Regions from separate parts of the Exiguobacterium sp. SH5S4 genome, predicted to be linked through region 2. Evidence: riboswitches for the same ligand, from Rfam matches in the RefSeq annotation. Region 2 holds a riboswitch; each other region holds the start of a gene.
The links. A riboswitch is a leader RNA that binds a small molecule or an ion and turns the genes downstream of it on or off. The one in region 2 is predicted to bind S-adenosylmethionine.
Positions count from the first base shown of each region.

Region 1 (3,852 bases), on a different contig from region 2:
AGGACTGCCGGGAGGTCCTTGGGCTGGACTCGGAGCCCCGTTCCTAGAAGCGATTTTCCCGTTTCTCCCGCTCGTCTTGATCATCTCGGCGAACGCTGCCACGTATGGCTTCTGGCTTGGTGTTCTCTTGTCATGGATCGGCAGTTTGGCAGGGACGCTCCTCGTGTTCGCCGCCGTCCGATACGTGTTCCGCAAACCGATGACGCGTTGGCTCGAAAAACATAAACAGGGTGTCTATTGGCTCGATCGCATCAACCATATGAGTCCAATCTCGCTCGGATTCTTATATTCGTTGCCGTTCATCCCGGTCAGTTTGATCACGTACTTACTCGCCTTGATTCAAATGCCGCTCCGAACGTTCGTATTGGCGGCCGGATTCGGGAAACTGCTCGTCGTCATCATCTTCTCGGTCATCGGTGATCAGTGGCAAGAGTTCATCCAAAGCCCGTTCCGCTTATCGATGCTCGGCCTGCTCTTGCTCGTATTGTGGGCGATCAGTCGCGGTCTCGAAGAACTTCTCAAACGGCGCGCTTTCAAAAAACGGAACGAAGAGCTCAAACGTAAACGTGAAGCAAGAACATAAAAATCCTCGAAGGCGGCCGCCTTCGAGGATTTTTGCTTAGTTGGTTTTTTTGAAACGTGGGAAGTTGAAGACGATCGCCAAGCCTCCGCAAATGAACAGGAGGAACGGATAGAACATATACGGGACGAGGGCGGGGGACGCCGTGTTCGTCAACTCGGCGGCGATGAGGAGCTGCGCCCCGTAAGGCAGAAGTCCTTGTACCCCGCACGAGAAGATGTCGAGTACGCTCGCTGACTTTTTCCGTTCGATGTCATACGTATCGGCGATATTCGCGGCAAGCGGGCCTGCTACGAGAATCGAGATCGTATTGTTCGCCGTCGCGACGTTCGTCGCACTGACGAGCCCGGCGATGCTCCATTCCGCACCAGCCCGGCGCTGAATCCGTGACGTGAGTGCGTCTCGTAAATAGGTGAGTCCACCGTTATGCGAGATGAGCCCGACGAGTCCGCCCATGAATAACGTCAAGAGCGAGATCTCGGCCATGCCCATCATACCGTCGGCCATCGCCGTGACGTAAGACGTGACGGCCAAGCTTCCGTCAATCAGTCCGATGATGCCAGCGAGCGCGATGCCGCCGAGCAAAACGAGGATGACGTTCAGTCCGGTCAAGGCGAGGACGATGACGGCGAGATACGGAATCAATTTGTACCATTCGAACGCGGCCACTTCAATCGTCGATTCTCCACTTGAGAGAACGGCTAACAGGACGGTCGTGATGATTGCGGCCGGGAGCACGATCCAAAAGTTGGTCCGGAACTTGTCACGCATGTTCGTCCGCTGTGTCCGGACGGCGGCGATTGTCGTATCTGAGATGAATGACAAGTTGTCTCCGAACATGGCCCCGCCGACAACGGCCGCGGCCGCGATCGCGATATTGACCCCGCTCTCTTGATGGATGCCGAGCGCGATCGGGGCGAGCGCGGCAATCGTACCGGTCGATGTGCCCATCGCCATCGAGATGAAGGCAGCGATGACGAACAATCCGCTCAGTAAGAGTGACGGCGGCAGGAACGTCAACGCCGCATTGACCGTCGCGTCAATCGCACCGATTGCACCGGCGACGTTCGAGAACGCGCCAGCGAGCAGGAAGATGAATATCATGATCAAGATACCTGGATTACCGGCGCCTTGGGCGATACGTTCGACGGTCTGTGTGACGCTTCCTTTCGTCATCATCGCGGCGACAATTAAAGCGATCAACGCCGCGATCAGCACCGGGAACTTGTAAAAGTCACCATAATAAATACCTGCCCCGATAAAGAAGACGAGGAAGACGAGCAAGGGCAAGAGCGCCCATTTGTTAGCTGTTGGTTGTTCCAATCGATTCACCTCATTTCATAGAATAGAAAAAGAGAGCCTTCCGAAAAAGGCTCTCTGTAAGAGACACCCTTTTCATCTTTCGAGCAGAACGCTCGCTGGATTTGGCACGGGTTACCCGCTGCCGAGACATCTAAGGGCCAGTCCCTCCGTCTCTCTTGATAAAAAGTCGTCATGATGTAGTTGTTAGACACGTTTTCTAACGTACCTGTTTCAAATCGGGTTGTCAACAGAAATCCCCCTGCGCCAATGGACGCGGGGGGAAGTCATGTCGTCAAAAAATTATAATGGGCGACGCGGTTACGACCGGCGTACTTGCCGCCGACGTAAAGGGCCCGGTCAGCGTTACGAATCGTATCATCAAGCCGTTTGTCGCCGAACGCTTGAATCGTATCGACGCCGATCGAGGCGGTCACGGGAATATCGACCCCATCGACACGGAACGGCTTATCTTCAATCTTCTGTCGAATCCGTTCGGCGATATCGACGGCTTGGTCGACGTCGCAATGATTGAGCAGCAAGATGAACTCCTCGCCCCCGTAACGGGCCGCAAAGTCATCGGTCCGGAGCACTTGCCGAATTCGCCGTCCGAACTCTTGGAGCACGCTGTCTCCGACTTGGTGACCGTGCGTGTCATTGATTTTTTTAAAGAAGTCGATGTCGAGCATCGCGACTGAGATCGGGTACATCGAGCCGTCCGAGATTTGTTGAATCCCATACTCGTAGAACGCGCGCGCGTTGGCGAGCAGCGTCAAGCTATCGGTGCGGCTTTCCGTGTATAGGCGGTCGCGTTCGTGGCAACGGCTGATTGTTCGGTTGAACGACTTCAACAGTTTCATCATCTCGTTTTGAATGATGGGCGGATAGCCATAGACGTGTTCACCGATCATGACGATGCGTGTGCGGATCCCGTCAATCTCTTCTGACTGGACCGAGATGAAGCTGTGGTAATCGTCATGAAACGCTTCTGACAACGCTGCGTCCCATTCGAAGCGCATCTCATAATCGACAGACTTGGCGTGTGGATGGCGCGCTTCAATCAAGTCGAAGACGATCGGACGGTCGATCGGCTGTCGCGTCAACAAATCGAAATAGAGCGTTCGGTCGAACAGGACGAACTCGACAAACCCTTTATCATATTGGTTGAGGCGCTCACATTGACTCAAGAACACTTCAATCGCCTGGGCCTCGCTTTGAGACAGGGAGACGGCCTCTTTCGCTTCATCGTACTGTTCGATCAATGACTTGAACGCGTCTTGGCGCCCTTTTTGGATCATCAACCGCTTAATAAAGAACGTGAGGGCGGCCGCGATGCTACTGACGACGAGCAAGTTCGTCTCACGGAAGAACGACGCGGCAAGGATGAAGACGAAACTGACGATGTACGTGTAAAAAGCGATATTCAGAAAATCACGGACCGGGATATCGACGCGGAACCACCAGCCGACTTGATACTTTTGAACGACCGTGTTCAAAATGATGGCGCTGATCAGACCGATGAGCGGAACGAACGAATCCTGCGAATAGAAGCCAAGACCGGTCTCACCGCCGAGTGCCAAGTAAACACTTGCCGGGATGGCGATTTCTAAAAATGACGTGATCGCGTTCCAAGGATAAGTGAACCGGAAGCGGCGGAGCGCGACGCGCGGTTTTAAGTTGGCGAACTGAAAGACGAGGAGTCCGATTTGGTTGACGAGGAGCGCCGTCTCAAAATCAAAGAATAAAAAGATGATGAGGACGATGCTTTCTGAAAACGTGAAATAGACGCCTTTCCGTTCAATCGAGTCCATTTGGAAAATGATGACGAGCAGCGCAATCAAGATGAACGGAAGCGGCTCGATCGCCGGAACATCAAGGACACCGGTTGTAAACAAGGTGATGGTCAGTAAAACGATCAAACTCCAAATGCTCCAACCGAGGACGGACATTTTGCGAAAATGATTCATAGTTCC
Region 1 is NZ_SJUQ01000021.1:15,222-19,073, forward strand. It holds gene EVJ32_RS11705 (TVP38/TMEM64 family protein) at 1-583, shown strand, start outside; gene EVJ32_RS11710 (Na+/H+ antiporter NhaC family protein) at 620-1,903, opposite strand; SAM riboswitch class I at 1,973-2,068, opposite strand; gene EVJ32_RS11715 (GGDEF domain-containing protein) at 2,167-3,846, opposite strand.
Region 1: linked by a shared signal. The riboswitch ahead of EVJ32_RS11710 (Na+/H+ antiporter NhaC family protein) and the one ahead of EVJ32_RS14280 (aminotransferase class I/II-fold pyridoxal phosphate-dependent enzyme) in region 2 are both predicted to bind S-adenosylmethionine.

Region 2 (3,852 bases):
GCGTCAGACGAGCCACGCAACCGTTCTTGGACAAGGAGGCCGAAGCCGACCTTGTCGCCATGTAAGAACGGATGGGTCGACTCGAAGCGGCTGAGCGCGTTGTGGACGGCGTGGGCGACGGCGACGCGTGTCCCGGCGTCACCGAAACCACCGACGGCACCGCCGACGGCGAGGATGTGATCGACCGCGAACCGGGTCTCTGGCCCATACGCGGTGAAACTGGACTCACTCAAGTCGAGTTCGACGAGCCGGCCGCATTGTTCGGCCAAGGCGAGACCGGTATTGACGCCGGCATCAGGCGAACTGTCGCCGCTCAAATAGCGGGCCTCGTAAAACTTGGCGACCGTGTCGATGACGCCGGCTCGGAAGTAGTCGTACGGCGAGTCCGTCACGACCCTCGCGTCGACGATGACCCGCTCGATGACGACGCGGAACACGTCGTAGCGGTCATAGGCACCCTGCTCGTCATAGATGACGCTGAGCGGTGTGAAGGCGGCACAGTTCGAGGCGAGCGTCGGGATGACGATCAGCGGGACACCTTGCCGGTAAGCGACGAGTTTCGCCGTGTCGACGAGCTTGCCCCCACCGACGGCAAGGAGGACATCCACATCCTTCAAACGGAGCCGTTCGACCTCCGCGTCCGTGCATTCGCCACGGAACAGCGATGTCGGATAGGCAGTGATCGCTGGCAGGACGCGCTTGACGACGTCAAAACCGTTCTGCCCGCGCAGCACGTGAGCACGACGGCCAGCGATCAATTCATCGAGCCGCTCGAGCGCATCATCCGCATGGTCGTACTCGAGCACGGCTTGGCGGATCATGCCCGGACCTCTTCATACGTCGCGAACAGTTTCTCGATCCGCTCGACGGCCTCGTCGATCTTCGGCTCGGCGGAGACGAGCCCGAACCGGACGTACCGCTCGCCTTCTGAGCCGAAGAAATAGCCAGGCGTCACGGCGACCCCTGCCTCGTGGAGCAGCTTATGCGAGAACGATTTGGCGTCCCCGTCCGGCACTTTCGCCCAGACGAAGAACGAGCCGCTCGGGGCCGTGATGTCCCATCCGGCCTGACGTAACCCGTCGACGAGCCGGTCGCGGCGGGCCTCATACAACCGTGACAAGTCGTCCCGGAGCGAACGCGGTGACTCGAGCGCGGCGATGGCCGCCTCTTGGATGGCCGAGAACACGCTCACATGGACGTGGTCCTGATACGTGTTGATCGCCTCGATGATGTCGCGGTTGCCGACGGCGAAAGCGACCCGCCAGCCGGACATGTTGAACGCCTTCGACATCGTATACACCTCGATGCCGATGTCTTTCGCTCCCGGCGTCTGCAGGAAGCTCGGCGGGACGTGACCGTCGAAACCGATGCTGCCGTAGGCGAAGTCGTGGACGACCATGAGGTCATGCTTATTCGCGAAACGGACCGTGTCGTCAAAGAACGCGGGCGACGCGACGGCACCGGTCGGATTGCTCGGGTAGTTCAAATACATGAGTCGCGCTCCCTGCGGATCGAGCGTCTCATAATCAGGAAGATAACCGTTCTCTTCCCGGAGGACGAGGTCGTGGACGACCGCGCCGGCGAGACGCGCCCCCGAGATGTAGTCCGGGTAGCCCGGGTTCGGGAGCAACATGCCGTCACCTGGCTCGAGCACACATTGCGGGAGCGTGATGAGTCCCGACTTGCTGCCGATCAAGATGGCCACTTCGGTCTCGGCATCGAGCGCGACGCCGTATTCGGTCTGGTAGAACGTCGCGACCGCTTGCTTCAGGCGCGTCTGTCCCCGGAACGGGCCGTATTGGTGTGTCGCCGGGTCGAGCAGGGCCGTCTGCAACGCCTCGCAGATCGGGGCTGGTGTCGGCAAGTCGGGCGTCCCTTGGCCGAGCCGGATGACGTCGCGGCCTGAACGCTCGAGTGCGGCGACTTCAGCGGCGAGTCCGACGAAATGCTGGGGTGGTAACGTTTTAAGTAACTTCGAGCGTCTGTCTGTCATGAATAGTCCTCCTATGCAAAAACACCCCTTTCCGAGGAAAGGGGTGTCGAGATACGGACGTATTCAAACAACCACCTTTCCATCTCTCAAGGTCACCTTGCTGGAATTAGCACAGTATTGAAACAATCTGTTGCTGAAGCTTCATCGGGCCAGTCCCTCCGCTTCTCTTGATAGAAAGTGTTTTTATATGCAATTGATAATTTCTGTAATATGTCATTTAGTAAACCAAACGTTACCAACCTTGTCAATCCTTATTTCAAAAATTCCTTACCGCTATTGAATCCCAGTAAAAAAACGTTCATAGTAAAAGATGAACGTTATTCTGCAAAATTTACAGCATGAGGGGATAGACCATTGGAACTAAACCGTCAATTGATATGGAAGTTAAGCGTGATCGGGCTGATTCTGCTCGTCCTATGGAAAGTCATCAGTGAGCCGGACACGATCTCTCGGGTCCTGCAATATGCGTTTCAGCTGTTGACGCCGATCATCATGGGAATCGCCATCGCGCTGCTCCTCAACACCGTCCTGTCCTACATAGAAGAACGGTTCCACTTGAAGCGCTACCAAGGCTTGTTGATCGTCTACGTCACGTTCATCGGGATCCTTGTCGTGTCAGCGGTGACGCTGTTCCCTCGCATCTATTCGAGTGTCGCGTCTCTCATCGAGGAGCTCCCGTTTTATATTCGCCAAATCGATAGCTTCCTCGGTCAACTCAACACGTATTTGAGAGAATACAACGAGACGATCGCCCAAGCCATCGACTTGAACCGGTTCGAGGAGCGGTATTCCGGATGGGTCGAGACGGCCGTCGTGTCTTCGGTCGGTTACGTGTCGAGCTTCACGATGACGTTGATCAACTTGTTGATCGGGATCGTCATCTCGATCTACTTGTTGAAAGACAAGGAAGTGTTCGCCCGGATGTTCAAACGTCTGCTGTATGCGATGTTCCCGGTCGCCTCAGCGAAGACGACGATCGACATCTTCCAAGAGATGGACTATATCTTTAAACGCTACATCATCGGAAAGTCGCTCGACTGTCTCATCATCGGCGTGATGGCCGTCATCGGGCTCTTGATCATCGGCGCGCCGTACGCGCTCTTGCTCGGTGTCATCATCGGGGTGCTGAACTTCATCCCATACGTCGGGCCGCTCTTAGGGATGATCCCGGCGTTCATCATCACCTACTTCTACGATCCGTTCACGGCCCTGCTCGTCTTGTTGTTCATCTTCTTGCTGCAACAGTTCGACGGACTCTGGCTCGGCCCGAAAATTCTCGGCGACAGCGTCGGGATCACCCCGTTCTGGGTCATCACATCGATCATCATCGGGGGGAGCCTGTTCGGCCTCGTCGGGATGTTTATCAGCGTACCCGTGACCGCGATGATTCAGGTCGTCTTGTCCCGGTTGATCGATTATCGGCTCACCCGCAAGAATTTAAATGAACTGTTATGACGCAAGTCAAAATATGTTGACACATTTCAAGAATCTGTCATACAGTTGAAATGAAGAGTAAACTTTCAGAAAGGAGGACCCGCCATGTCAGTCATGACGCAGCCACATCGTATCCAATTTCATACTGACGGGTCGGGGTCTTCCGTTTCATGAACTGAAGTCACCCGCCTGTCTTCCGAGGCGTACATAGGTTAAGTAGGGACGAGTATGCCTCCGTGCATCCTTCGTCCCTTTTATTTTGTAGAAGCAGGTGAAACGTATGATTCAATCACTCAAACGGCTCGACCGTAACATTTGGATTCGTTTCCTCGGCGAGACGATCACCGGTGTCATGATGTTCATGATCGCCCCGTTCCTCGTCCTCTATTACAGCGACAAGCTCGACAGCTACGTCCAAGTCGGTG
Region 2 is NZ_SJUQ01000033.1:2,972-6,823, reverse strand. It holds gene EVJ32_RS14285 (iron-containing alcohol dehydrogenase) at 1-821, opposite strand, end outside; gene EVJ32_RS14280 (aminotransferase class I/II-fold pyridoxal phosphate-dependent enzyme) at 818-1,993, opposite strand; SAM riboswitch class I at 2,070-2,170, opposite strand; gene EVJ32_RS14275 (AI-2E family transporter) at 2,348-3,448, shown strand; gene EVJ32_RS14270 (MDR family MFS transporter) at 3,708-3,852, shown strand, end outside.

Region 3 (3,852 bases), on a different contig from region 2:
CCGCGATCTCGTCGAGCCGTCTGACACGGTCGATGTAAAGCGAGTCCCATATTTGTCTGGCGTGGTAGGCACTGTATCCCCAAGATACGCAAGCGTCCGACAGCTGATCAAATGTCAGCCCATATATAGATGATTTCATTGTAATCTGTCCTTTCTTCAATCCGCATACGTACCATTGTAGCGGACGTGAGCGACAGGTGCAACGTTCTTACATAGGCGGGATCGGACGCGTCACGTGGCGTTCGAACGCGTAGGCGATGCGGATGAGGTCTCGTTCCGCATAGCTCGTACCCGTGAATGACAGCCCGAAAGGTGCCCCGCTCTGTTTGAGCTTGTATGGGATCGTGACCGTCGGGTGCCCTGCCTTCGCCGCCATATCGTAATTCAAGTCGTGTGGCAACGCCAGGGCGTGAAGCGTTTGTTCCATCAATAAACGATCGAGGCCGTCCGTTTTCGCGTGCCGGACGTCGGCTAAGCGTCGCTCTAGGTAGCTCGACTCGGTCAAACGCCCTAATAACTGATTCGCTTTCTCGAACGTAACTTGTCCATGCGGGATCGTTTCCGGGTGACGCTTGTTCCAGTCCATCAAGTCCTTGAGCGTTTCATATGGGAGCGCTGTCGTCGCCAAATACGCCTCAATCCCGAGCTTGAACTCATGGTAGAGGACGTCGCCTTGGTCAAGTCCGTCGTTTGACGGCAGGTCGACTTCGACGAGCTCGACCCCGCTCGCTTTGAGTAACGCCAGCGCTTCTTGATAGAGCGTCTGTTCTTCATCCGACAGTTCCGCCTTCACGAAACCGACGCGCATGCCGACGGCTTGACGCTCGTCGAGACACGTCCGGTACGGTGGACCGGCCGGCAGATGTGTCGTCGCCGGGTCCGAGTCGTCTTCCCCGCACATCGCTTCTAGTGCGAGCACCGCGTCGCGGAGCGTCCGCGCCATCGGACCAGCCGTATCTTGCGACCGCGAAATCGGGATAATCCCACTCCGGCTGATGAGCCCGACCGTCGGTTTGATGCCGACGATGCCGTTATGGACGCTCGGATGGATGATCGACCCGCTCGTCTCGCTGCCGACGGCGAGCATCGTCAAGTTCGCCGCAACGGCAGCCGCCGAGCCAGAGCTCGAACCGCCGACGTCGAGATTGTCACCATACGGATTGAGCGTCTGGCCACCGACCCCGCTCCATCCGTTCGGCATGTCCTCCGTCAAAAAATTGGCCCATTCCGATAAGTTGGTTTTGCCGAGAATGACCGCCCCATGCTCACGGAGGCGGCGGACGAGTTCAGCGTCACGACCCGCAAAGTGATGCTCGAGCGCCACGGCGCCGGCAGTCGTCCTCATGAGTCCCGCCGTCTCGATGTTGTCCTTGAGTAAAACGGGAATACCGAGGAGTGGCAGCCGGTCTCCGCGTCGGTAGGCACGGTCGGCCGCCTCCGCCTCGAACAACGCGTCCGGGTTCACTTGGATGACCGCTTTCAGTTTATCGTTCAAGCTAGCGATCCGTGTCAAATAGTAGGCCGTCACGTCCCGGGCCGTGAACGTCCCTTCTTTATAGCCGCACTGTGCGGTCTCGATGTCTAGTTCAAATAAGTCTTGCATCCAATTCCCTCCTTATAGGCAATGTTATTCGGTATTCGCTGAATGCATCGAATCCCCTTCTTTTTATCGCCATTGGATGTGCAACTTGATACACTAGAAGAAACGTTATTGGAGGTAGCCATGTCCCGCTCTTACATCCTTGTTTTACTGTCCGTGTTCGCCCTGTTCTTTCTACAATTGTTCGGGGATGATTTGCCGTGGGCATTCCCTGCGTCCATCGCCCTCATTATCTTGATTGTTGGTGCCACGCTATTTCAACTTCGGCGCACACCAAATCGTTGACGTTTAAACGAGACAGATGATATGATGCTGTCACCAACTACATATCGATATCTTGAGTGAACGAGAGACCTGGCTCTATGACTTCACAGCAACCTGCTTCGGCAAGGTGCTACTTCCAGCAAGGCATCGCCTTGGACGATATGACAAAACGCTCATGTCGATGACATGGGCGCTTTTTTTGGAATGAACATGAGGGGGATTTTATTTTGGAAAAAGCTACATTCGCAGGCGGTTGTTTTTGGTGCATGGTGACACCGTTTGAAGAACAGCCAGGCATCGAAGGCATCGTATCCGGCTATACGGGCGGACACGTCGACAATCCGACGTATAAAGACGTCAAGACAGGCACGAGCGGTCATTACGAGGTCGTCGAGATCACGTTCGATCCGTCTCAGTTCGCGTATGAGCGCTTGCTCGAACTGTATTGGATTCAGACTGACCCGACCGACGACGGCGGCCAGTTCCAAGACCGCGGGCAACAATATGCGCCCGCCATCTTCTATCATACGGAAGAACAACGCGTGAAAGCAGAACAGAGCCGCGACGCGCTCGCTGCGAGCGGAAAGTTCAAACAACCGATCGTGACGAAAATCTTACCGGCTGACGTCTTTTACCCGGCCGAAGACTATCATCAAGATTATCATAAAAAAAATCCGGCCCACTATAAAGCGGACCGGAAACAATCTGGCCGTGACGAGTTCATCGACCAGACGTGGACAAGCTGACAACGACGGGCCTCATACCCGTCGTTTTTTTAGCTCTTCGCGAGCCCTAACATAAAACCGGCGACCACGATCAGACCGATCCCCATAAACACGAAGACGCGTTCTTTCGACGTCTTTTCTTCTTTTAGCAAGTAAATGCCACCGAGTGTCGCGACGACGACGTTCAGTTGAGACAGTGCGAACGACGTGGCGATGCCGACTTCTCCGCTCGAGACGAACAACCCGAAGTTCCCGATCCCCCAGGCAAGCCCGGCGAAGATGTTCTTGAACGTCTTCGGATCAAACTTTTTCACATCTTTTTCACGAAGACTGAACAAGAGCGCGGCGATGAACATCCCGAGTGACTGCGGTAGGATGGCGGTGATGCCATCGACCTCAAAGTAGTTGGTGAGGACGGCGTACGTCACGTAACCGATGCTCGAAACGAGCAGCACGAGTAGCCCTTTTTTCAAAGCACTACTGCTGTCAGATTCTTTATGTTGTTGATATGACGTCATGACGGCCCCGATGATGATCAAGACGAGGGCCGAGAAGCCGAGCCATAGTTCAGTCGGCGTCTTCCAGTCCCCAAGGACGATGACCCCGAACAGTGATGTCCCGACAAGCTGCATCCCTGTACTGATTGGCATCGCTTTCGAGACGCTCAAAATTTGGAATGACTGGAATTGAAGGTATTGTCCGAGCGCCCAGAACACACCCGATATGAAACCAGTCACGATCGCGAGCGTCGTGAACTCTGGTTTGAAGACGAGCGCGATGACAGTCGCCATTACCATCGCGCCGATCGTCGTGCCGACCAATTGTTGAATCGGCTTGCCGCCGACAATAGATACGATAAGCGGGATACTCCCCCACATGAGTGCGGGCAGTAGCGCCAGCAAAATCATCTCCATATGTTGCACCTGCTTTCTTAATATAACATTCTGTCTGTTCTTCCCGGCTCTAGCGCCCAATAAACTTCAAAAATGATTTTCAAAGTTCTTTCGTTTTTCTTGTTGCCAAATCATTTATTAGAATGATATAATAATTTCCAACGGGGCATTAGCTCAGCTGGGAGAGCGCCACGCTGGCAGCGTGGAGGTCAGCGGTTCGAGCCCGCTATGCTCCATTCCTTAAGTCGGTCCACTGATGTGGACCGACTTTTTTCGTGTCCCCGCCTCGGTTTAAGTCGACACGAACCGGGTAATGATTGTAAGACATCATTTATCTTAAGGGGGACTTCCAATGAACCGAGCCGCTGTC
Region 3 is NZ_SJUQ01000026.1:33,072-36,923, reverse strand. It holds gene rlmN (dual-specificity RNA methyltransferase RlmN) at 1-139, opposite strand, end outside; gene EVJ32_RS13215 (amidase family protein) at 209-1,603, opposite strand; gene EVJ32_RS16310 (hypothetical protein) at 1,724-1,885, shown strand; SAM riboswitch class I at 1,930-2,029, shown strand; gene msrA (peptide-methionine (S)-S-oxide reductase MsrA) at 2,092-2,610, shown strand; gene EVJ32_RS13205 (GRP family sugar transporter) at 2,640-3,503, opposite strand; tRNA gene EVJ32_RS13200 (tRNA-Ala) at 3,646-3,718, shown strand; gene EVJ32_RS13195 (four-helix bundle copper-binding protein) at 3,835-3,852, shown strand, end outside.
Region 3: linked by a shared signal. The riboswitch ahead of msrA (peptide-methionine (S)-S-oxide reductase MsrA) and the one ahead of EVJ32_RS14280 (aminotransferase class I/II-fold pyridoxal phosphate-dependent enzyme) in region 2 are both predicted to bind S-adenosylmethionine.